DNA from 2 places in the Marinomonas sp. 5E14-1 genome. Region 2 is predicted to be linked to the other one. Evidence: riboswitches for the same ligand, from Rfam matches in the RefSeq annotation. Region 2 holds a riboswitch; the other holds the start of a gene.
What was found. Region 2 has a riboswitch for FMN ahead of ABFY09_RS01460 (6,7-dimethyl-8-ribityllumazine synthase). Riboswitches for the same ligand answer to the same signal wherever they lie in the genome.

Region 1: another riboswitch for FMN. It lies ahead of ABFY09_RS06585 (DMT family transporter); the one in region 2 lies ahead of ABFY09_RS01460 (6,7-dimethyl-8-ribityllumazine synthase).

The regions. Positions count from the first base shown of each region.
Region 1 covers NZ_JBDXMW010000005.1:195,541-207,996, forward strand. Annotated here, with positions in the region: gene ABFY09_RS06540 (TetR/AcrR family transcriptional regulator) at 1-450, opposite strand, end outside; gene ABFY09_RS06545 (CmcJ/NvfI family oxidoreductase) at 602-1,426, opposite strand; gene ABFY09_RS06550 (VOC family protein) at 1,809-2,177, shown strand; gene ABFY09_RS06555 (cupin domain-containing protein) at 2,337-3,029, shown strand; gene ABFY09_RS06560 (7-cyano-7-deazaguanine/7-aminomethyl-7-deazaguanine transporter) at 3,243-3,908, shown strand; gene ABFY09_RS06565 (M48 family metallopeptidase) at 3,921-4,448, opposite strand; gene ABFY09_RS06570 (DUF547 domain-containing protein) at 4,573-5,376, opposite strand; gene ABFY09_RS06575 (FAD-dependent oxidoreductase) at 5,381-7,531, opposite strand; gene ABFY09_RS06580 (MFS transporter) at 7,707-8,924, opposite strand; gene ABFY09_RS06585 (DMT family transporter) at 9,093-10,022, opposite strand; FMN riboswitch at 10,171-10,347, opposite strand; gene rarD (EamA family transporter RarD) at 10,501-11,418, shown strand; gene ABFY09_RS06595 (LysR family transcriptional regulator) at 11,604-12,440, opposite strand.
Region 2 covers NZ_JBDXMW010000001.1:306,391-318,846, forward strand. Annotated here, with positions in the region: gene ABFY09_RS01420 (FRG domain-containing protein) at 1-304, opposite strand, end outside; gene ABFY09_RS01425 (NYN domain-containing protein) at 786-1,469, shown strand; gene ABFY09_RS01430 (sirohydrochlorin chelatase) at 1,741-2,940, opposite strand; gene cobN (cobaltochelatase subunit CobN) at 3,019-6,924, opposite strand; gene cobW (cobalamin biosynthesis protein CobW) at 6,962-8,041, opposite strand; gene cobM (precorrin-4 C(11)-methyltransferase) at 8,044-8,835, opposite strand; gene cobJ (precorrin-3B C(17)-methyltransferase) at 8,869-9,645, opposite strand; gene ABFY09_RS01455 (MliC family protein) at 9,765-10,130, opposite strand; FMN riboswitch at 10,380-10,552, shown strand; gene ABFY09_RS01460 (6,7-dimethyl-8-ribityllumazine synthase) at 10,670-11,161, shown strand; gene ABFY09_RS01465 (hypothetical protein) at 11,259-11,498, opposite strand; gene ABFY09_RS01470 (hypothetical protein) at 11,495-11,749, opposite strand; gene ABFY09_RS01475 (methyl-accepting chemotaxis protein) at 12,195-12,456, shown strand, end outside.

The DNA of each region.
Region 1 (12,456 bases), on a different contig from region 2:
TAGACTGACGGTGGTAATGGCAGCTTGTTGAGGATCTTGCTCGCCATTCGCTCTATGAGCTTCTGTCAGCCAATTCAGGTTTTTATGGAAGAATCGTTTTACTTCTAATTGAACTTTCTCTGGCAGGGTCTCATTCTGTGCACCAAGCAGTCCGCAAAGGCACATTTTGTTATCAACCAATAATGCGCCCTTGAAAATCTCTGTATAAACATCAATAGGATCTTTTCCTTCCGCTTTAATGTCGTAAATATCGCCTAGAGCCGCCATAAAAGAATCTGTATATTGATGCGCTAATTCAGCACCTAAATCTGCTTTAGTTGGAAAGTGGTAATGTACGCTGGAATTTTTTATTCCAACTTCATTGGCTAATTCCCTGAAACTAAAATTACTGTAACCTCCAGAACGAACTTTATCTTCAGCAATTTGTAACAGTTCTTCTCTTTTACCCATGACGACCTTCCTATAACTAAGATGATAATTATCTAATAGCACTTCCCCCATTACAAGAGCTGGCATGCTTGCTAAAATGACGCCCCATCATCAACAGATAATGAAGCGTCATAAGATATTTCTTACCTAAAAATATTGAAATAACGTCTGTTTATTCAACATCAAAGAATGCATAAGTTCTTGTTTCTATACTTTGTCTTGGCACGCTATTTTCATCTTGATTTGTTAATGGAAAAGCAGTGTGCATAGAAAAACGCGCTTTAGATTGCTCACTATCAAAGCCCTTAATTAAGACCGCTTCGTTTGAATTCATTTCAGGGTAGAAGTACCATTTTTGATTCGAATTCTGTTTAAGCGCAAAAATCTCACCTTGATGTTTTTCACCTGTTTTCATGTCATTAAAGTTGATTCTTGCTTTAACCAAATCAGCTTCATCCAATGATTGATAATCTAGAAAAGCAAGAGGGTCTTTTAAAACAATGCCGGCAATAGAGCGCCAAACGTTAATTTGCACCATTCTTTTACCAGCAAAACGATGAATAACCTCTTCATCAAGAACGGTTATTGCTCTGCTTGAACCTGTTTCATGAGTGTAATCATTATGAACATGGTAAGCAGGGTGTCGATTAGAGCCTTCTATTCCACGGCGTACCGTATGGTCAAAAGCAAACACATCTGTTGCGCCTGTTTGTTCTTTTATTAAGTTTTCCACTTCTGGGTAATACTTTGATTTTACGGCTAACGGATCCAAAAAATCGACATCGCTTGGAGTAAATGAGGCCAATTCAAAACCCTGATTGTCTAAGTTAAAAGAGCCATTTGATATGGTTCTAGCGTTGATAACATCCACATTTTGAAAGCCATAATCATCACTGTATTCTTGTAATTCATCATAGCCGGAGTAGTTAATAGTAGGAGTATTTACAGATTCGCTTTTTATAAAGTGCAATTTGGTCTTTTCGGTTTTGTATGTCATGACATTTTCTTTCCTATAAAGTGAATAATATAGGCTAACTAAAAAAGCCTGCCTACCAATCGGTAGTTATACTATTTTGTTATTCAATATATTGTCAATCCTTAAAGTTATATCGACTATTTTATGACTTCATTTTCATTTTTTTTGATTTTTCATACTAAAAAAAGAGTAAGAGAAAAACACAAAATAAAAAAAACCTTATTTATCAATGATTTAAAAACAAATGTTTTATAAGTTTGAGATTGTTATAAAAAAACAATTGACTACCGTTCGGTAGGTAGTTAATAATTCAATTGTTCGAATGAGACGCTCCCATAAAGCAATAGAGTTTTCTATTCAGGGGGTGGCTAACAATTTAACTTATGATGTGAAGGTACTAACAATGATTGGATATACTACTATTGGCTCAAAAGACTTAGACAAAGCTGTTTCTTTCTATGACTCTCTACTTGAGCTAGTTGGCGGAAAAAGATTGATGGAAATGGATCGTATCAAGTTCTATGGAACTGAGGCCGGTGGTGCCATGCTAGCGGTTTGTACTCCTGCAGATGAAGGCTCACAAAGTTGTGGTAATGGTCAAATGACAGCAATCCCTGGTGGTTCAATTGAAGGTGCGCAAGCGCTTTATAATAAAGCAATTGAATTGGGTGCGACTGATGCCGGTGCACCAGGCCAACGTTTTGATTTCTTCTATGGTTCCTATGTTTATGACCTTGATGGCAACAAGCTTTGCTTTTTCCACATGACATAATGACCAATACAAAGAAGCAAAAGGTCGATATAAATCGGCCTTTTGCTTTCTAAAATAAGGTGTTAAAAGGTTTTCATAAAATATGAATGAACAATTTCACTTTATAAAGATCAGTATTTTATGTAGTGAATGAAGTAAGAAATAAAAGAAGGTGTTGATATGAAAATTGCTGCAGATTTTAGTAAACGTGTTGTGGTTCATAGCGATTCACTTGAATGGGTCAAGTCGCCAATGAAAGGTGTTGATAGAAGAGCACTTGATAGAGTGGGTGATGAAGTTGCGCGAGCAACGACCATTGTACGTTATGCTCCTGGAAGCATATTTTCCCCACATGTTCATACTGGTGGTGAAGAGTTTTTTGTACTTGATGGTGTTTTTCAAGATGAGCATGGTGACTTTCCTGCAGGCTCTTATATTAGAAACCCACCGCAATCGAAACATAAGCCAGGCTCTGAAAAAGGTTGTATCATATTTGTTAAATTATGGCAGTATCAGCCTACAGATAGAACGCACATAAGGATCCAAACAAACTCTATAGGATGTGTATCACATAAAGAATTTGATGGCGTATGTGTAACTCCTTTATACAAAGATAGTTTTGAGGAAGTGAGTTTATTGCATTTTGAAGCAGATGCGGAGATGGTAATTGAGGCAAAAGCTGGTGCTGAACTACTTGTTTTGGAAGGTTCATTGAATGAGCAAGAAGATACACTTGTCAAAAATAGTTGGTTACGCACACCAATTAACAGCTCGGTCAAAATGAAAGCTGGTAAAAATGGTGCTAAAGTTTGGTTGAAAACAGGGCATTTATTAGATGTTGAGAATCAAATTTCTCGAGTGAAAAATGCTTAATTCTGCTCTGAATCTCTAAGTGTGATAATGCTTATTCCAAAATTCAGGTAATAAGTGTATTGGTTGTTTATAGCTAGGGTGCTGATCAGCTTTTATACAAAAATTGAATTCTTTTGCTGGTTATGTATAATCGCGCCCGTCTTTGACTACTAGGTCAAAACATAAAAAACCATTTGGGTTCCCTCACCCCAATCTAACGAAAAAGGTCACATTATGAGTACGTTTACACCTCATCAGCAGAGCATTGCTTTGCGTTATCTTGCGATGTTTCATTTACTGATCATTGCATCCAGTAATTATCTGGTTCAAATCCCCTTCACAGTCACTGGTTTTCATACCACTTGGGGTGCTTTTTCTTTTCCATTTATCTTTTTAGCAACGGATCTCACGGTTCGAGTTTTCGGTGCAACGCTTGCTCGAAAAATCATTTTCATAGTGATGATTCCTTCTTTGGCTGTGTCTTATATTTTGTCGGTTATCTTTGCGGAAGGAGCTTATCAAGGCTTTGCAGGATTAGCGACTTACAATAGCTTTGTTGGTCGTATTGCCATTGCCAGCATACTGGCTTACTTATTAGGCCAAGTACTTGATATTAAAGTTTTTAATAGACTACGCCAGCTAAAAAAATGGTGGATTGCGCCAGCCGCTTCCACTCTGTTAGGCAATGGTTTGGACACATTGGCCTTCTTTGGTATCGCCTTTTATCAAAGTCCTGATCCATTCATGGCACAACATTGGCAAGAAATTGCGCTTGCTGATTTCGCTTTCAAATTGATCGTTAGCTTAGGTTTGTTTATTCCTTTGTACGGTGTTTTATTAAACTACCTTACCAAGAAAATTACCTCGACAAGCATAGGCGCTCCATTCGGCAAAATCTAAAGAGACGAAAGCCTAAGTCCAAATATCACCATATTGATCTCGGTGTGTGAGGTAAACCCGCAGATCGAATTCAAGCTGATGGTAATCTGGCTCCATATAACAACAAAGCTTATAAAAAGCTTTGTTGTGTTCTTTCTCTTTCAAATGCGCCAATTCATGCACCAGAATCATTCTGAGCAAAGGCTCTGGTAGATTTCTAAATAAACTCGCAACACGAATTTCATTCTTCGCTTTTAACTTACTTCCCTGCTTTCTTGAAACAAAGGTGTGTAGACCCAGCGCATTATTAATAACGTGGATTTTATCGTCGTAAATCACTTTACTGATCGGTGGCGAACTGCGCATGAAGTCGTTTTTTATCTCCATTGCGAAATCATAAAGCCCTTTTGTACCACTTAGATTATGAGCTTGAGGATACTTTTTAGTTAACCACTCTTTGGTTTTTCCTGCCTCTAAAAGCGCCACTACTTGCTCCTGAATGTGAACACTGTAGCCATTTAAATAGCTTTTGACTGCGTTAGGAATACCATTTGGACTCATAAAAAAAGCTCATTGATCAATATTAGAGAAGGGTGATGATGTGCATTCTATACGAAATCCACCTTTTACTATCACAAAAAAAGCCCGCAACCTGTGCGAGCTCTTTCATCTATATCCTTCAAGATTAAGGCTTTTTATTCAAGTCCCAATCATAATCTAAGAACGAAATATCTAAGTTCTTAGCATTCAGTTGTGCTACAGCGTCTGTCGTTAATGCCAAGCTCTCAGAGTACGTCACTAAAAAAGCTTCTAGTGAATCATAACCTTTCCAACCTTTTTCAAAGTCTTCTCGGTACCATTTGAAGATAGAAGACAATTCTACCTTGTCGCCATTCAAGCGATTACGGCTACGATCCGCTAAGAAGAGCTCTGTTTGCGCTTCTAACAAGCTGTCTAAGTTATTCCCTTGGAAAGCTTGATTTGCCAATGCTGGGCAGCCAATGCTCGCACAATTAACCACAAAATGAATACGCGGGTCATTGTAGCGATCTGAGCCGCGAATCAAGGTATGTTCTACATTATCTAGAGAGCGCTTCTCACCCAACAGGGTGACAATCTTTTTACTCCAAGGCGAGCTAAATAAACTGCCTAAATCTTTAATGGAATCCAAATCTGGCCATTTCGTTAGAATAAATTCCACCGTCCACGCATTATATGCGTTGATCAAGAAAGCCAGTTGATCATCTTTAGGCCAACTATCAAATTTTGTTTGGCTCACATTAGCCAAACTGTCTAAGTAGCTTTTCAAAGACGCTCTGTCGCCTGCAAAACCTTGATAATCCACTTGGCTGGCTTGTCCGCCATTCAAGAGATGTACATTTTGCTGTAATAAGTCGTTCCATGAAGTGTGATCAAACGCGTTTTCCGCGTTGACCACAGCACTTTGCAATCCAATAATCGTGAATAAAGTAATCAACCAGTTTTTCATGGAATTAACCTCGACGCCATGTATGATATTTCTCTAACCAGCTCAGAATACGTTCTGGAGTGTGTGCTCGCTTCCACTCACCTGCCGCGTACTTGTTCGATTCCGCCCACGTTGGATAAGTGTGAATCGTACCTAGGATTTTGTTCAGACCTAGACCATGTTTCATGGCTAATACGAATTCCGCTAACAAGTCTCCTGAATGTTCACCGACAATCGTGACACCTAAGATTTTGTCTTTACCCGGAACGGTTAAGACTTTCACAAAGCCTTTTGTTGCGCTTTCTGCGATGGCACGATCAAGCTCATCAAACTCATAGCGCACCATTTCATACGCAATACCTTGCTCTTTGGCTTCTTGCTCGCTTAAACCTACACGCGCCACTTCAGGGTCAACAAAAGTTGCCCAAGGAATAACACGATAATCCGCACGGAATTTTTTAAAGGTACCAAATAAAGCATTCACCGCTGTGTACCAAGCCTGATGAGCGGCAACATGAGTAAACTGATAAGGGCCAGCCACATCACCCGCTGCATAGATATTCGGATAAAGCGTTTCAAGGTAATCATTCGTCACGATATTACGATCCGTTTCGATGCCCAGATTTTCCAAACCATAACCTTCAAGGCGCGCTTGACGACCAACAGCACAAAGCAAGGCATCAAATTCAATGACACTTTCTACGCCGGCTTTTTCAACGATCAAACGTTTCACATCGCCTTCTTTCTCACAACGCACGGCATTATGAGACGTTAAGATGTTCACACCATCGGCTCTCATACTTTTCTGCACAAGTTCAGAAACTTCTTGATCTTCACGAATCATGATGCGTTCGCCACGTTCTACTTGTGTTACGTTCGAACCTAGGCGTGCAAAGCTTTGGGCCAACTCAGAACCGATTGGGCCACCGCCTAATACAACAAGACGTTTTGGTGGCTCATCAAATTTTGCGAATTCTTCCCAAAGCGTATCACTCGTGTAATAACCCACATCGTCTAGGCCAGGTAATGGTGGTACGAATGGACGAGCACCTGTCGCCAATACAATACTGCGAGCCGTCATGCGTTTCGTTCCGCCTTCATTCAGTTGAATTTCAACTGTCCAAGGGTCGATCAGCTTCGCATAACCTTGTACAACATCCACACCTAAGCTTGTATAACGCTCAACGCTGTCATGTGGTTCTACTTTACTTACTACATCATGCACACGTGCCATGACTTTCTTGAAGGAGAATGTTGGCTCGCTACTTTCTAAACCGTAATTTTCAGCATTGCGCATTTGCTGGGCAATTTTGGCGCTTTTTATAATCGCTTTACTTGGTACACAACCATAGTTAAGGCAATCACCACCCATTTTATGAGCTTCAATTAACGTTACTTTCGCTTTTACCGCAGCCGCAATGTAAGCACTCACTAAGCCACCAGCACCGCCACCAATAACAATCAAGTTACGATCAAATGTTTTTGGTTTTGTATAACCCGCATAAACACGACGCGCTTTAATCAAGTTAATCAATTTTTTAGCAATCAAAGGAAACACCCCAAGTAAAACAAAAGAAAGCAGCAATGGAGGAGATAAAATGCCTGACAAGCTGTCTAACTGACCAAGCTGCGTACCTGCATTAACGTACACAAAAGTACCTGCCAACATGCCTAGCTGGCTCGCCCAGTAGAATGTAAAAGCACGAATGGTTGTTAAGCCCATTAATAGGTTAATCAAGAAGAAAGGGAAAATAGGAACAAGGCGAAGTGTGAATAAGTAGAATGCACCTTCTTTTTCGATGCCTTCGTTAAACGCCTTTAAGCGATCACCAAAGCGTTTTTGCACCGTGTCCTGAAGTAAGTAACGAGAAACAAGAAAGGCTAAAGTTGCACCAATACTACTGGCGAAAGAAACGATTAATAAGCCCCAACCTAAACCAAATAGAGCACCAGCGGCTAATGTCATAATCGCGGCGCCAGGTAAAGATAAGGCCGTCACAATTACATATAAGATTAAGAATGCGCCACCTATTAAAAGAGGGCTTTCAGCTCGCCATGCTTCAAATGTGTCTAAACCTGACTTCAAACCATCTAAGGTTAGTAGCTTATGCAAATCAAAATAAAAAAATACGACAGCAAGTGCCGCAATAATGACCAATAACCCAATTTTCTTCATGCAAGACTCCAATAAAAATCATTCCAGAGCAAATCAACACGTTATGCTACTGATGTTGTAAATATTAGACGCCAAAAAAAGAATAATGTTACATGTTTAGTAAATATTTCTGGGAAAAACGCTCAAAAGCCACAATTCATCCATTTTATATGACTAATGAGGTCGATTTTGTCTGTTAAATCGTTTTAGAAGAGGCAATCAGACGGAACACAAAAAAGCAGGCTAATAATCCTAAACAGCAGATGCTGAGCACCAAAGACACCACACCATTCACGCCAAATAGAGTAACGAGGGTCGCAAAAGCTGGCGGCCCTATCGTCGCGCCAAGGTTACCAAACTGAGCAATAAGCCCATAACCCTGCGCTTGTTCCGTTGGATTTCTCGCTAATACAGGGATCAAAGCCAACGATGCGCCAGGAATCATACCAACGAATAAAATAAGCACACCAACAACAAACGCAAACCAAAGTGGCTCCTGATGGATAAACAATAAAGTGAGTCCACATATAGCCACAGTCGAATACGCCATCATGGCGACACGCTGGGGTTTCATAATATATTGCGCCAGTGCACCAGCAATAAAAGTGCCGCTAGTGCTGACCAATGGAAGAACCACCAGCATCAACGCTTGAATCGTTGAATCATTTACTAATCGTGGAATATACGTCAGGAGAGAAACCAACATACAGGTATAAAAAAGAAACACCATGCTTGGCAAAAGCGCCCTTGGATTACGGTAGACATTCATCATCTGACGCAGAAAACTGCTTTGAGTAGGACTTGCTGGAGCAATATCTAACACAGGGTTCTTGCGTAATAATACAAATAAGACAAAACCCATGATGGAAATCAGCACGCCATGACCAAAAAACAGTTCACGCATACCATAGTTGTCTAATGTCCATTTTCCTATGCCGCCACTTACCGCAAAAGCCACACCAAAAAATGTTCCCCATAACCCCATAGTCAAAGATCGATGTTTATCTGAACTTAACTTGGCAATTAAAGTGGGTGCCGAAACGACCACGCCCAGTTGAGAGAAACCTTCTAAGATGCGCGTCATAAAGATCAATTCAAAAGGCGGTAATGTCGCTTGGATAAAAGACAAAGCTCCGCCTAAAAATAAAGCGCCCATCAATACTTTAAGGTAGCCAACGCGGCTAGCAATCATGCCGCCAAACACGCCAAACACCAAACCTGCCACACCAACAACCGATAACGCCGCGCCAGTTAATGTTGCGCCTGTTTGGTAATGTTGTAGCAAAGCATCATAAGAAATAGAGAATTTGGCAAATTGCATGGCGGTAAATACGCCAGCAATCCAGAGAAATATGACGGGGATAAATTGTGTTTTCAATGCGTCTTGAGAAGTCGCAGCAGTATGGTTCGCCATTGAGCGTCCTTAATAAAAATCACAGTTTGGAAAACTTGATCAAATAGACAAAATTAAGGCGGTATTCTAAACAAAACCACTTACTTTAGGGGAGGTTTTTTCTACTTTTCTAACTTAAAGCAAGATACATAGAAACAGCGCCAGAAAAGCGCTGCTTCTTATTTATGATTAGTGAGCCGCTGTGCTCAATTCATTGTTTCTCAACTCTTTCAGACGAAGTCCTATGTTTCCTAAAATCAACATAGCGCCACCAACAATTTGATACGTTGTTAGCCCCATATCTAGGAAGAACCAATTAATCGCCGCGGCAAAAACAGGAAAGGATAACTCAGCTAATGTTGCCATCTGTGCAGGCACGGTTCGTAAACCTTTATAGTAAAACCACATGCCAATCAAACCACTCAATAATGCCATGGTAACCGCCAAACCTAGATCTATAGGCTGCATGGCAACTAGGCCATCCCACTGAAAAATAGCCAATGGCAATAAAACGAGCAAACCCGCCACAAAGCGACCGGATAAAATGGCATTAGCAGGCATGTCTTGATGAGATAAGTACTTCCCACACACGGTCGCTGCTCCCCAAGCCATCACAGCCATCAAGGTAAAGCCGTATCCTTTGATCACACTCTCAACATCACTTGAGTAATGCCATTGAGCTTCGCCTAAAGTGCGTAAATCTGGCCACATCATCACAAAGCTGCCTAATAAAATAACAGCCGCCCAGCGTAAGAACTGGCCTTCAATACGCTCTTTTAAGAACCAGTAAGCTAATAAGATCGCCACAATGGGTTGTAGTTTTTGTAACAGGATCACGACCGTTGGGTTTAAATATTGAAAAGCGGCGGTGAATGCCAAAGTACCAATCGCAGAGCCTACGCCACCAATAAAAAAGAGACACAAAGCACTGTTTCTAGACATATGGCGGTAAAGGTGGCGATAGCGCCATAGAATTGGGCTTAGTATCAAAACTAATGTGATGTGTTCAACGAGTACGATTTGTATCGTTGAATATCCCGCGTTAAGCAGCGGATAGCGAATCAATGTATCCAGTGCCCATGTAAAGCACGCGATCATGATAAAGAATGTTCCTGCCATCTTGGTATCTCCAAATCAGTAAGATGCACAGGGGTGATGAGGAATATACCAAGACTCCTACATAGCCAAAGCATGTAAGAAAAAACGCGTAGAAAGCGCCAACAAAAATAACCATCTCTCGCTAAGAGAAATGATTCTTTGTTGCTTGGTCGATCTTCTATCATCCGGACTGTAACCGTCGGCTCTGGAGTCTCACCAGATCTGCTGACCTTAGTTTTAATAGAAATTAAATCTAAGCGCTCGCGGGCTTTTTAATAGAACACCACAGAAGTGCACTTATTAAATTACCGCCGGTGGGGAATTTCACCCCGCCCCGAAGTTCGATTAATGTAAAAAGTAATGGGTTAACTCTAAACCCATCCTCGTTTTTAGGCAATATACTCAGTCACGAGAAAGCCATTTTATACTGCATCTTAACTAGAAATTGCTATACACTTCCGTCCTCTCATTAAGATTCTCTGAATGAAAAGGAACTTACGTGCAAACATCTTCAAGAAGTGGCGTTTTTTACGCGTTAAGCGCATTTGTTCTGTGGGCGATTACGCCCATTTACTTTAAAGAAATGTCGTTTCTTCCCGCAACGGAGATCCTTTCACATCGTATTATCTGGTCTTGCCTTATTGTCTTAGTCTTGATTCTAATACTAGGTTACGGCAAAGCACTTAAAGCCGTGATCCAGTCGCCAAAAACCTTAATGGCCATGGCAGTTTCTACTGTGCTGATTGCAATCAACTGGGGAACATTTATTTGGGCCGTACAAAACGACCAAATGCTCAGCGCCAGCTTGGGTTACTACATTAATCCGCTCATTAGTATTTTATTGGGTGTGATCTTTTTCAAAGACAAACTAGATAGAGTCCGTAAGGTCGCGGTTCTATTATGTTTTGGAGCAGTAGCATTTGAGGTGATCAAGTTCGGCTCTTTGCCTTGGGTTGCCTTATCTCTCGCCATCAGTTTTGGCTTTTATGGCTTAGTACGTAAAAAAGTCGCAGTGGATAGTTTTACTGGTATGGCGGTTGAAACAGGAATCCTTTTACCTTTCTCGCTCATTTATTTGATGTTGACGAACTCTTCCTCTGTGAACATTTTCGACAACAGCACGACCACCAATTTATTACTTTTCGCGGCAGGCCCAGTTACCATGATCCCACTCATGTGTTTTGCTGCGGCGGCGAACCGCGTCAGCATGGTTACGCTCGGCTTTTTTCAATATATTGGCCCAACCGGCATGTTTATTTTGGCGGTGTTTTTATATAGCGAACCATTAAGTATCGATAAGCTGATTACCTTTATTTTAATTTGGGCTGCTTTGACTATGCTGGTGTTCGACTCTATTCGTCGACTGCGTAATACTCGGGCAAAAAACGTGTTACAAAAAAGCCAAGAAACGCCCTAAAATCGGCTCATACAGATAAGTCGGTTTTTCATCAACTTAGCTTGCACAACGTTTCCGCCATACGATTTAAGCCGTTTCAGGGCAACCACATCACTCTCAAGATAACAGGCATAATCAAACAACCCTTTATGTATGATCGCCTTCCTCCCCTCTAGAAAAGGTTATAGAGGACGGCTTTATATAAATTATTCCGTTTTAAACGAGCCAGCAATGACTTCTATATCCTTAACTAATGGATTGTTTTTTTGGCAAATAAGGGAAATATTGAAAATAGGCTGTTTTTCGTTCGCTGGTTGCGTTGATAGTAAGGATTCATATCGGCTGTTTTTGACCATGCCTGCGCCTATCACGGTATAACCAAGCCCTGCTGCAACGCAGCCTAAGACACCTTCAACACTGCTCATTGTCATCCTTTCTTCTTGTGTTTTACCCACCTGACTTTGCCAATTTAAAGCCGCTTCTCGATACCCACACCCCATCTCTCGGACGATGAGTACGGGGTTATATGGTAAATTCAATGGCTCAACTAAAATGAGATCTTCTTCAATAATGGGATAGCAGAGCAAATTGTCATATAAAACTTTACTGCCAACAAAAGCACAATCGACCTTATTGTTGTGCACTGCGGTAATGAGTTCAGCGGTGGTTGCGGTGACTATTTTGGGTTTTGTATGAGGTCTGGTTTTTTTGAGTTTTTTTAAAACATAAGGTAAATGCACTGCTGCAAAGGTTTCAGTGGTTCCGATTTTGAGTTCATGAAGACCTTTGTTTTCTAAAATGACAGTACGAGCGTGATACTCTAACTGGGTAATCTGTTTCGCATAGTCATACAGTAATGCCCCTACAGAAGTGAGCTCAAGCTTTCGGCCTGTTAGCGTAAATAGCTTTACGTCTAATTCATCTTCTAGCTTTTGGATCCGCATAGAAATATTAGAAGGTACGGTATGAAGCGCTTCAGAAGCACCTTTTATCCCGCCTTCGTCAACAATGGCGGTGAATGTTTTAAGACTAATAATTTCCATACAATTATGTTTCTTT
Region 2 (12,456 bases):
CTACTAAAGGGTTTTGTGTCCAATCAAGTAATCTAGTTGCAAGGCCATGATGTTGAGCTAATGCTAAACTTTGTACCAAATTTTTAGGTAAAGCTTGATAGGCAATAGCTTGTTTCTCCCAGTCATAAAACCTACCTAAATCTCGATGATTTGGTAAGAAATATTCATCTCGACCAGCTTTAGGAATTAAATTCCATTCCACATTAGCTTGCCCTCTAAACCATGATCCAACTCCATTATGGCTCCTATAAGTTCTAAAGAATAAATGAAGTTGTTCTAAATTCTTTAATGTAGATGTATCCACAGACTTCCTTGAAAAACATAACATTTTAATAGTGCACATGCGCGTTTACACATTTTAAGAACTCTCTAAAAATCTCTATAACCAACTGAACTTTCAGTGTTTTACAAAACTATCCACAGAATTAAAAACTGGTTAAACGAGCATGCGCGTTATTTTCTAGGAATAAAAAGAAGGGATTTTGCGAGGGATAACCATCCGCTAGTCACTTTGTTTTCATTCCATTAAGGTATTAATGTAGCTTGGGGTGGTTCGGATTTCCAGAACAAAATCAGAGCCAAAGCGTGATCGTCGAACAAAAGTTCGACCTACGACAATAAGATTGAATGTAGAGCAAAACGAGCACCAAAAACGAGGCTAAATGCAGTGTATTGCAATTGAAAATGACAGAGGTATACTTATTTCACATCTTAGCCTCTGGTAACTCCTCCCACAATCCGGGAAGTGACGACCCAGAGGCTTCTTACATTATAAGGATATAGAAATGGCTCAAAGGACTGTAGCTATCTTTGTTGACGCTGGATTTTTCATCCGAAATTTCACCAATATTGCAGACCCCGATATGTCTGCTGAACCACAACCATTAGCGAAAGCTATGTGGCATTATTGGATAAAGCATGTGGACAGAAAAAATGACGAAGAATTATATCGTATCTATTTCTACGACTGCCCTCCTCTCTCTCATAAAGCACATCATCCAATAACCAATCAACTCATTGATTTCTCTAAAAGTAATATCACACAATATAAAAATACATTGCATGAGGCACTCCTCCATCAACCTTATGTTGCTTGCAGAATGGGACATTTAAGCCTTACGGATAATGAATGGGGTTTTATCAGGAAAGACAAAACTCACCACTTTAATAAGTTAATTCGTGGAGACGTAGACCCCAAAGAAATTAATCCTGATAACGTATCTTTAAGACCCAAACAAAAAGGGGTAGATATGAAGCTAGGAATTGACATAGCAAGTGTCGTGCTTAAGAAATTGGCCAATAAAATAGTGTTGATTTCTGGAGACAGTGATTTTGTTCCCGCTGCAAAATTAGCGCGGATCGAAGGAGCACACTTTATTCTTGATGCTATGGGACGCTCAGTAAAAGGTGATTTATCTGAACACATCGATGGCTTAAAAACCTTCAAAAATCAAATAACGAAATGCTGAAATCGAGTTCAGAATAAAAGCCGTTTGTCGGATCACGGTCGTTTCTTCCTCATACCGCCCTACAAGATAATTTGGACATCACGTTGATTTAGTGAGGTAAATCAAAGCCGATGAGCAAGGTCAAACGATAGTGTCGAGTGAATAGTTTTGGTTTGGCGATAGTAAGTAAAGAACCCCACCTTAGCCTTCTCCTTGAAGAAAAGGGAAGGAACAAGAACAAATAAAAATGCCCAGCATTTCTGCTGGGCATTTTAAGTTCAGTATCACACTTTTATTTATTGTGAGCTAAAGCTGTTTTGGTGCAATCGCCGTCGATACGGTGTTTTTCTTCTTCTAAGATTTCTTTCGTAAACTGCCCCATGAAGCAGCAGCAGATGCCTTCGCCTATCATGGTTCTTGGCCCCATTGGGTGCCCGATGTGTTTGTACACTCCGTGGGAATGCCCGTGCCCATGGCTGTGAGAATGGCCATGTGAGTGATCATGACTATGAGAGTGATCGTGGGAATGTCCGTGGTCGTGGCTATGAGAATGGTCATGTGAATGGCCGTGAGCTTTGTCAGTTTCTGCAACGCCTTGGGTGTCGTCTTCTGGATCAACGTATTCTGCATGATGATGGTGAACGTCCACTTCACCAGCGGCTAAGCGACGCTTGAAGGAGTTCATCAGGGTTTCTTCGCCAGAATCCAGTGCGCCTTGCATGATTTCTTCCACACGATGTTGGAAAGCATCAATGACTTTCGGGTGGTCGCTTAGGTAAGGCGTATTAATAAATTCGATTTCTGGATTCGCTTGGGCGACTTGGTTCACGTAGCCTTGAATACGCTTGATCAATCGACCAGTGAATAAGAAGTAAGGCGCAACCACGATGCGCTTAAAACCTAGCTTCATGAGCTTTTCTAACCCAACACCAACGGATGGGTAAGTCACGCCAGAATAAACGGTATCGGCCCAGCCAAAGCCCATGTTTTCATTGACGATGCGAGTCAATTTCGCGGCTTCCGCATTCGCCGATGTGTCTGACGTTCCGCGGCCAACCACAACTAACATGGTGTCGTATAAATTCTCAGGTGGGTTTTCTGGATCCAATCCTAGCGACTCATAAATACGCGCTTGGAAAGCGTCGATCATGTCGTCCTGCAAGCCCAGCTCACGGCCGTAAGTCACTTGAAGACCTGAGTTCTTTTCTTCGTAGGTTGTGAGCACCGACGGAATGTCGTTTTTCGCGTGTGTCGCAGCGAAAAGCATGCCCGGAACGGCGTAGATTTCTTCCACACCTTGGTCAAGCAAACTGTTTAATCCCATGTGAATATTGGGTGCAGAGAATTCAAGAAAACCGTATTCAACAGGCAAATCAGGAAAGCGTTCTTTTAGGCCTTTTGCCACTAAACCAAACTCGCGCTCCGCATCTTTATCACGGCTTCCGTGACCACAAATCATAATGCCCTTTTTGACTGTCTTTGTATTACTCATTGTCTCTCTCTTTGTTATTTGGCTTCTGCCCAAGCCTGCTGTTTTCGTCGTTTGGGGATTAAAGCCCCTCATGATAGTTTATCTTGCTTGCTCCTGCTGCTGATCTAAATCAAGCAACAGAGACTGAATTTTGCCTTCATAATCATCGGCATTTTGCCACATGCCGCGCTGGATTGCTTCCAATAAGCGTTCGCCCATTTCTTCCAATGCATGAGGGTTATTATCACGCATAAAAGCTTGGTTTTCTGGGTCGAGCAACAAGCGATCGGTCACTTGTTCGTATTGATAATCGGCAACCAGATCGGTTGTGGCGTCATAGGCGAACAGGTAATCCACCGTGGCGGTCATTTCAAACGCGCCTTTGTAGCCGTGGGTCTGCATGGCTTCAATCCATTTAGGATTCAAAACCCGCGAGCGCACTACTCGGTTCAACTCTTCTTTTAAGGTACGAATTTTCGGCGAGCTCGGATTAGAATGATCGCTATGATAAACGCTTGGCGCTTGGCCGCTGAACTCCGTCACCGCGTTCGTCATGCCGCCTTGGAACTGATAATAATCGTCTGAGTCGAGAATATCGTGCTCGCGGTTGTCTTGGTTTTGCACCACAGCATCGAGCTGAGATAAGCGTTCAACAAAGGCGGATTTCGCCTCGACGCCATCTTGCTCGCCGTTATAAGTATTGCCATCGTAAGCGTAACCGCCCCAATTCACATAGGCTTCAGCGAGGTCGGCTTTAGTGTCCCAACAACGCTCGTCAATCAAACCTTGCAAACCTGCGCCATAAGCGCCCGGTTTGCTGCCAAAAACGCGATACGTCGCTTGGCGATTGGCAAGCTCTTCGTCCATGCCTTGATCAAGTAACGTTTGTTTTCTGGCTTGCACGTTGGCGCGAATGGTATTACTTGTGCCCGGCTCTTCATACTCGGCGATGGCTTGAACCGCCGCGTCATAAAGTCGCATCACATTGGCAAACGCATCACGAAAAAAGCCAGACACTCGCAGCGTCACATCGACTCTAGGACGACCCAATTGCATACTCGACATGACTTCAAAATCCGTCACGCGATTTGATCCCGGCGCCCAAATAGGACGAACACCCATGAGCGCGAAAGCCTGCGCAATGTCGTCTCCGCCGGTTCGCATGGTGGCGGTTCCCCACACAGACAAACCTAGATCTTTTGGGTAATCACCGTGCTCTTGAAGATGTCGTTGAACCAAGGCTTCTGCGGATTCTTTGCCAATCGCCCACGCCGCTGGCGAAGGAATGGCGCGATTGTCTACCGAGAAAAAGTTGCGTCCTGTTGGCAAGGTGTCTAATCGACCTCGAGTTGGCGCACCGCTTGGCCCAGGAGGAATAAATCCGCCAGATAAGCCTGTGATAAGTGCTGATATTTCATCGTCTGCACTTTGTTCTAATGCCGCCATCAAAGTCTTTTTACTGTGAGCTAAAAGCACCGCTGTTTCAGGTAACGAGGCTTCTATCGAGCTCAAAGATTCCCCTCGAATAAGGTGTGTCATCACCAAATTTTGTGCGAGCAATTCCAAGCGTTCTTTGGTGTCTGCATGCGTTCGCCATTGAGCATTTGTAACCGATAAAAGTACTTCTGGCTGTTTTCCAAGCCAAGGCGTACGAAGGCTTTGCATAGGATCAAAACGCGCCTCATCGACTTGCCCTTGGTTCAAATCCAGATCCTTCACCAAAGCATGAAGAATGCCTTGGCTGGTCAAATCGCTACCACGAGGCAAACGCAATAACGCCACCAGCGTGTCGGCCAATTTTTCGTCTGCTGGTAATTCGCCAAGGCGATGCAAACCATGGCGAATTTGCGCTTCTTTTATCTCACACAAATAAGCGTCTAAACCTTCTAAAACCGAGGTTTCGTCTTCTGAGTCTGTGTCGGTGAGTTCTTCTAATAAATGACTGGTTTGGACTTTTTTAAGAATCTGCTCTTTTAACCAAGTTTCCCGTCGAGCATCCATTCCCATAGCTTGGTAATATTCGTCCACCAAGTTTTCTAATTCCGCCATGTCGCCGTAGGTTTCCGCTCGTGTCATTGGCGGCATCAGGTGATCAATAATGGTCGCTTGCGTACGGCGTTTCGCCTGCGCGCCTTCACCGGGATCATTGACAATAAAAGGGTAAAAATTCGGCATTGGCCCAAGGGCAATATCTGGCCAACACATATCAGACAAGGCCGTGCCTTTTCCCGGTAACCATTCGAGGTTGCCATGTTTGCCCACATGAACAAAGGCATCCACTTTATAAACATGGCGTAACCAAAAATAAAACGCCAAGTAACTGTGTGGTGGAATCAAATCTGGGTCATGATAATTGGCCACCAAGTCGAGATTGAAACCGCGCGCAGGTTGAATACCAACAAAGGTTTCGCCTAATCGAATGCCTGCCAACATGATACGTCGTTGGCCATTTTGCTCTCGGCATTTGTGATCGTCTTCTGGCGGCCCCCAACGATCCCAAACCGCATTTTGGCTTTCTAGCGGCAACTGATAAAAGTAAGTTAAGTAGTCTTCTAAAGACAAACTTTGCCAACAACCACGCTCATGAAGTGTATTTGGATTGTTCGTCACTGCGCCTAATAATGCTTCAATTAGGGCGTTGCCGTTTTCAGGGATTTGGTCAATTGGATAGCCAGCTCCTTGCAAAGCCGACAATAAATTTACGGTAGAATGAGGTGTATCAAGACCCACACCATTACCGATTCGTCCATCTTTGGTCGGATAATTCGCCAACACAAAGGCAATGCGTTTTTCTTTGTTCGGTTTGCTCGCTAGGTTCGCATAGCGTTTCGCCAATTGCGCCACAAAACGCGCTCGCTCTTCGTGTAATTCATAACGCACTAAATCAACTTGAGCGGTTTCATTGTAATGACTTAAGGCTTTGAAGCTCACCGCGCGAGTCACAATACGGCCGTCCATTTCTGGCAATACAATTTGCATCGCCACATCACGGCTTCGTAAACCTTGTGTTTGTGCTTGCCAATCTTCTTGTGTGCTGCCAGATAAAATGAGCTGTAAAACAGGAATAGGAGAATCAAAAGCGGATTGAAAGTCGGTCGGCTCAGACGCCAGATCTGGGCTGCCCACTCGATTTGCGGCAAAACCTGTGGTGTTTAAAATCACTCTGGCGTGAGTTTGTTCGGCGAGGTTTTCCACCAAGCCCACCGACACAGGGTCTTTTAAGGAACTAACCGCAATCGCCAACGGCACCAAACCTTCTTGTTCCATAATGCTCATCAGCGCATCGAACATGGCGGTATTTCCCGATTGTAAATGGGAACGATAAAACACCACCAGCGCCACAGGCTGATCCTTTAATGATGAGGCATAATGACTGCGCCATTCGTTCAAACTGGCCGCGCGACCTTGATTCTCGCCATTCCCTCGATAATAAATCAATGCACTGGGCAAAGGCGCTGGCTCAAGCCAAGTAAGCGGCTCATGAGAGGACGTTTGATTAAAAAACGTTTGTGTCAGAAAGCGCAGACATTGTTCGTTATTCGCCTGTCCGCTTTCTCGTAAATATCGCCATACACGATGGGCGTCTTCCATTGAACAGGTTGACGCCTTCATCAACTCAACATCTGGCGTGTCATCTCCGGGCACCAAGATCAAGGTGCGATTCGGTTTGGCATTCGCCCAAGCCTGTAACCGCTGAAAACCATAAGGCCAATAATGTTCGCCGCCCAACAGGGAAACGACCACCACTTTGGTTTTTTCTAATACTTTGTCTTCATAAAGGTCATACGCGGCTGGCTTGGCTAATTGCATCCAATTGGCAAGGCGAACGCTGGGCAAGGTTGCGGTAAGTTCATCTCTTGAATGCAACGCATCCAAGGCGTTTCCAAGCGCGCCAAGCACAGAATCCGCCGCCGCCAAAATCACCATATCCGCAGGGCTTTGTCCTAAATCGACAATGCCTTCATCGTCTACAAATCCGCCCGGTTTGGCTGCCAGTAAATGCACTTAGATTTCTTCCCTTTGGCTCATAATAATGAACAGATCAAGCACTCAAAGCATCGTTTAGAATGCCTTCAATTTGCGTTTTTGAAATGCCTTTACCAATGAACACCAATTGCGTTTGGCGAATTTCATCGGTTTGCCATAAACGATCGAAATAACGGTCTAAACGTTTACCAACCGCTTGAAAGACTTGTCGCATTGGTTTGCCATGAACGGCGGCAAACCCTTTGATACGGAAGATATTATGCTCTTCCAACAACTGAGAAAGGGTTTCTTGCAATAAGTCAGATTGCACTTCACCAAGGCTCACCACAAAAGAATCAAAATGGTCGTGGGCGTGATCGTGATGTTCGCCGTGAGCGTGATGATGGTCATGATGATTGTGCACGTCGTCAATTCGACTTTCTGTCGCAGCGTCGATGCCTAACAAAGCATCCAGCGCCACTTCGCCATTTTCAATGTAAGTGGTCTTCACGCTTTTTGGCACTTCGTGATGAATGATGCTTTGCACTCGTGTGCGAGCATCGTTGTCCAATAAATCGTTTTTCGTCACCACCACAAGATCCGCGGCGCTTAGCTGATCATCCAATAACTCTTGCAAACTTGGGTCATGATCAAGGCTATCGTCTGCTTCTCGCTGAGCCTGTACTTTATCTTCATCGTGAGCGAAACGACCGGCCGCAACGGCTGCGCCATCTACCACGGTAATCACCGCATCCACTGTGCAATGTTCTTTAATGCCCGGCCAATTAAAGGCTTGCACCAAAGGCTTAGGTAATGCCAAACCGCTGGTTTCAATTAAGATGTGATCGATGTCGTCACGACGCGCCACCAGCTGTTCCATCACAGGTAAAAACTCTTCTTCAACCGTGCAACAAATACAACCGTTCGCCAGCTCATAAAAGCCATCGTCACTGCGTTGGCCGCTTTCTTGCTCGTCGTCACAATCCAAAGGGCAAGAACGAAGCAACTCTGAATCTATGTCCAGTTCACCAAATTCATTTACAATGACCGCGATGCGTTTGCCTTCGGCTTGCTTTAACACATTAGACAATAAGGTGGTTTTACCGCTTCCTAAAAAGCCAGTTACGATGGTTGTTGGAATTTTATTAAGTTGCATGATTAACCCTGCTCTTTGGCGTTTTTGTTTTTAGGTTTATGTATTTTTCTGAAGATATGCGCTTGCCCTTTATCGTATAAATAAGAGTCTGCGAAATCGTCGGTATCCAGTACTTTTCCGACTAGAATCAAGCTGGTGCGAGTGAATTTTTTCTCACGGACTTTCGCGACGATGTCCGCCAAGGTACCAACCACATAATCTTGATCTGGCCAACTCGTTCGATAACATACCGCCACAGGGCAATCTTCGCCATAATGGGGAATCAGTTCTTCAACGATTTTATGAATGCGTGTGATGCCTAAATGAATGGCCAAGGTCGCGCCACTTTGTGCCAACGCGGGCAAACGTTCACGCTCTGGAAACGGAGTTTTGCCTTCATAGCGCGTCATAATGACCGTTTGCGATACGCCAGACAGTGTCAGCTCTTTTTTCAATAAGGCCGCAGAAGCCGCCACGGCGCTAACCCCCGGAATCACTTCATAGTCAATATCGAGCGCTTCCAAGCGACGAATCTGTTCGCCAATGGCGCCGTACAAAGCAGGATCGCCAGACTGCAAACGCGCAATATCTTTGCCCTCTTTCGCGGCTTGTTCGATGACAGCGGTGGTTTCCTCTAGGTTCATTTCAGCGGTATCGTAAATGGCTTCCGCCGTACCACGAACACTGTCAATCACTTGCGTTGGAATCAAAGAACCCGCGTATAAAATGACTGCGCAGCGTTCGATGGTTTTCACGGCTTTCACTGTCATTAAGTCAGGATCACCCGGCCCTGCACCAATAAAATAGACTGTCATGTATTATTACTCATTCAGTGTGCGATGGATTTCCTAGAGTTTTTTCGAATAGCCGCGAGGAGTGTAAATCCATTCTTTCTCGCCATTTACTATGTGTTTGGAATCTGAATTCCCCACACTTACCATGGTAAACATGTCCACGTCTTTGGCGTCTAATTCTCCCAGTGTCGTAAACCTAATGTCTTCTTCTGGTCTGGTTAATTGACGGCCAATCATCACAGGCGTGCTTGCAGGACGATATTGCAATAAGACATCACGGGCGTGATTCAATTGCCAATCGCGTTTTTTAGAAACAGGATTATAAAAAGACACAACAAAATCGCCCATGCCACAAGCATGAAGGCGTTTGTCTATGGTTTCCCAAGGGGTTAATAAGTCCGATAAAGAGATCGTACAGAAGTCGTGGCCCAACATCGCGCCGACTCGGCTTGCGCCCGCTTGCATCGCGGAAATACCCGGAATCACTTCAATCTCGACATCGAGCCACTCTGGGTGATTTTCTTTGCCTTGAAGCTGCAAGTCTAATAATTCAAACACCAAGGTCGCCATAGCATAAATGCCAATATCGCCACTGGAGATCAGCGCCGTATTTTTACCTTGTGCCGCAAGCGTAAGTGCCAAACGCGCTCGACCGATTTCTTCGCCTAACGGCAAATCATGGAAGGTTTTGCCGTCACTTAACTCACCCAGTAACTCTAAATAGTAACCATAAGCGACCCAGTCACTACAGGCGGTTAATGCTTTGGTTGCATTCGGCGCAACCAAACCTAAATCACCGGGTCCCATGCCCATTACAAATAACTTGCTCATTCATTCTCTACATATAACAAAGCGCAACCTGCGCGAATGGCGATATTGTACACGGATTGGACGTTTAACGAGATGAAAAGGCTGGAATTTTAAGTGAGAGATGTTCAGGTAAAAGCCGATTAAGAATCAACCTGCAACAAACGACATTGAATCTCTTTTACGCTTTTTGTGCTTAACACTGCTTTTTCATTTTGAATGACAAAGGACAAAGACTCTCCTAGGAAAGAAGATCCTGACGCACTCACAGCATGATTCAATAAGTGAGTTTTGTTTTCCCATATTAATTCTGCTTGCTCACCATGAAAGTAAACATTCAGCAACTGATCATCGCAGGAATAAACAGCAGCGTTTGTTTGCACCACATCCTCAATCTCATAAATTTCTTCCTCAATAACCTTCTCGTTATTAACGGAAGAACAAGCCACCACAAAAAACAGCATAGAAGCAATCAATGTGCTGCGTAAAAATAAGATAAAAGACATCATAATGTAGAACTCCTTACTTGCATTAACCCTTTGTCCCATATAGTGCATTTAAGCATGAATGGCTGCTTTATCTATCTTATATCGACGATACTTTTGAAATGTGTACTCTATAAGTAGGAATAAGTAACTTTTTGTTGCTGTTTTAACTTTCAGTCCAAATGTTTCCTAAATTCCATCACATTTACTCCTTATCTTACTTTGACATAATGCAACAAATAAAAGTATATTCAGCCCATCGGAAAATTCCGATTTCGTTCTCGGGGCGGGGTGAAACTCCCCACCGGCGGTGAAGATAACATGTAAATGTAATATCTAAGCCCGCGAGCGCCTTTACATCATTGATATTTCAATAGTTTAAAGGGTCAGCAGATCTGGTGAGACTCCAGAGCCGACGGTTATAGTCCGGATGATAGAGAGCGTGTCAGACAAAACCTATAACAGAGTCGTATTCTTACGTCGCTGTAGTAAGGTATGCCATTTATATGGTGTTTTTGCCTGCCCGTTCGCCCTGATTCACCTTATATTTATAGGATTTTAAAATGAATCAGAGCTCAACGAATCACATTGATTTCACACCAGCAACAAAACGTATTGCGATACTGCATGCAGCTTGGCATGAAGAGATCGTATTAAATTGCGTTAACAGTTTCAAAGATGAGTTAATTTCTCGCGGATACGATGCATCACTTATTGATGTCATTCCTTTACCCGGTGCTTATGAAATTCCCCTACAAGCAAAGCTATTGGCAAAAAGCGACCAATATGCTGCTATTGCAGCCAGCGCATTAGTGGTAGATGGCGGTATTTATCGTCACGACTTCGTTGCGCAAACAGTTTGTAATGCACTTATGCAAGTACAGTTAGAAACTGAAGTGCCAGTTTTAACCGCTGTTTTAACACCTCATAACTTTCATGAGCATGATGAACACAAAGATTACTTTAGTCGTCATTTTGTGAAGAAAGGAGCCGAACTTGCTAATGCATGCGATCAAGCGATTCAATTAACGGAGAAAGCCAAAGCTCTGCTTTAAGGGCTTTCACTTGTAAAAATTGAGTCTAGTTCCTTCCTCTTTAAGCTTAAGGAGGAAGGTTTAAAATGATACTGTTTTTACGCTGATCGTTTTATCTTCATTCAAGCACTCTTTCTTTCAATGCCTGATAAGCTTCACCTCCTTTGTCTCTTTCGTGACACAAACTAAGCATGTCGACTATAAAAGTCTCACGGCCTGTTGCTCGATTTGTTTCGATGCCTTGTTGTTGCGCTTCCGTAAGATTTTCATATTTAGAAGCGGCACCAAAGTCGCTGAAAAGTAGGAGCTCACTTTGGTTTATTACAGCGTTGTGCGTGTATAAATCACCGTGATTCACTTTTTTGTTTTGAAAGTGCTCAACCAATAGATCAAAGTGTCTCGCGCGCAAGTAACAAAGCTCAGTGGTTGATCAAGGTTTGTGTAGTCTTCTGAAATACGCTCCATTACTAAAGCCGAACAATTTGGCTCGGCAATTTTAGCCAAAGGTTTGACTAAACTATTGTCATCTTCCACGGCAAAACAAGCATCCAGCTCGTCTTCTGAGTAACCGTCGCTGGTGACTTCACCTTTAAAGACTTTAACCGCCACAGACTCAGGAAAAGCATAAACATTTTTTCCAAGCCGCTTGAGAAATAACGCCAGAGGCGCCTTGCCCTAATATATGCTGCCAGGCAAGACTCTCAGGCTGAACTGTTTTAAATTTACTGTGGTAGCACACTCAACACAAAACGAATTCCCCGAAAATGCGAGCCAAGCCAAACGCGGCAAAGTGAGTAGTTGGTTTGGAGGTGCCTTTAGTTGATTTACCGCAATACGAATAAACTCTAGACTTTTACATGCCTTTAAAGCCCATTCGTTTTTTTGATTTTCCTAAAAGTCCCCTTAACTCCAATGATCGTTTCAAAAAAACACAAAACAAATGCTCTTTTAAAGGTAAAATATATAGCGATTAAAATAGGTTCTCTCGCAAAAACTAAAGAAAGAAACACTCATATTCTAGGAATAAACAAATTCTCAAGAGGTAAAAAAGCAGATGAAAAGCCAAAGTCGGACATTAAAAAATGACCTATTCATTTATAAAATCTTAATGGCTCAAACCCTTGTTTTATTATCGAGTGGTTTAATTGGAGAAAAGCTTTTTTCCTTTACATTAGTCGCATCAGGTCTTTTAGTTGTCGCCACTCAAGCGGCTTATAGCTTATTCAAAGGAACGCTCACTTTTTCCATCATAGCTGGCATATTAATGATGCTGGTGTCCTCTTCATTAATCCAGAGTCAATTAGGATTAGTTGAAA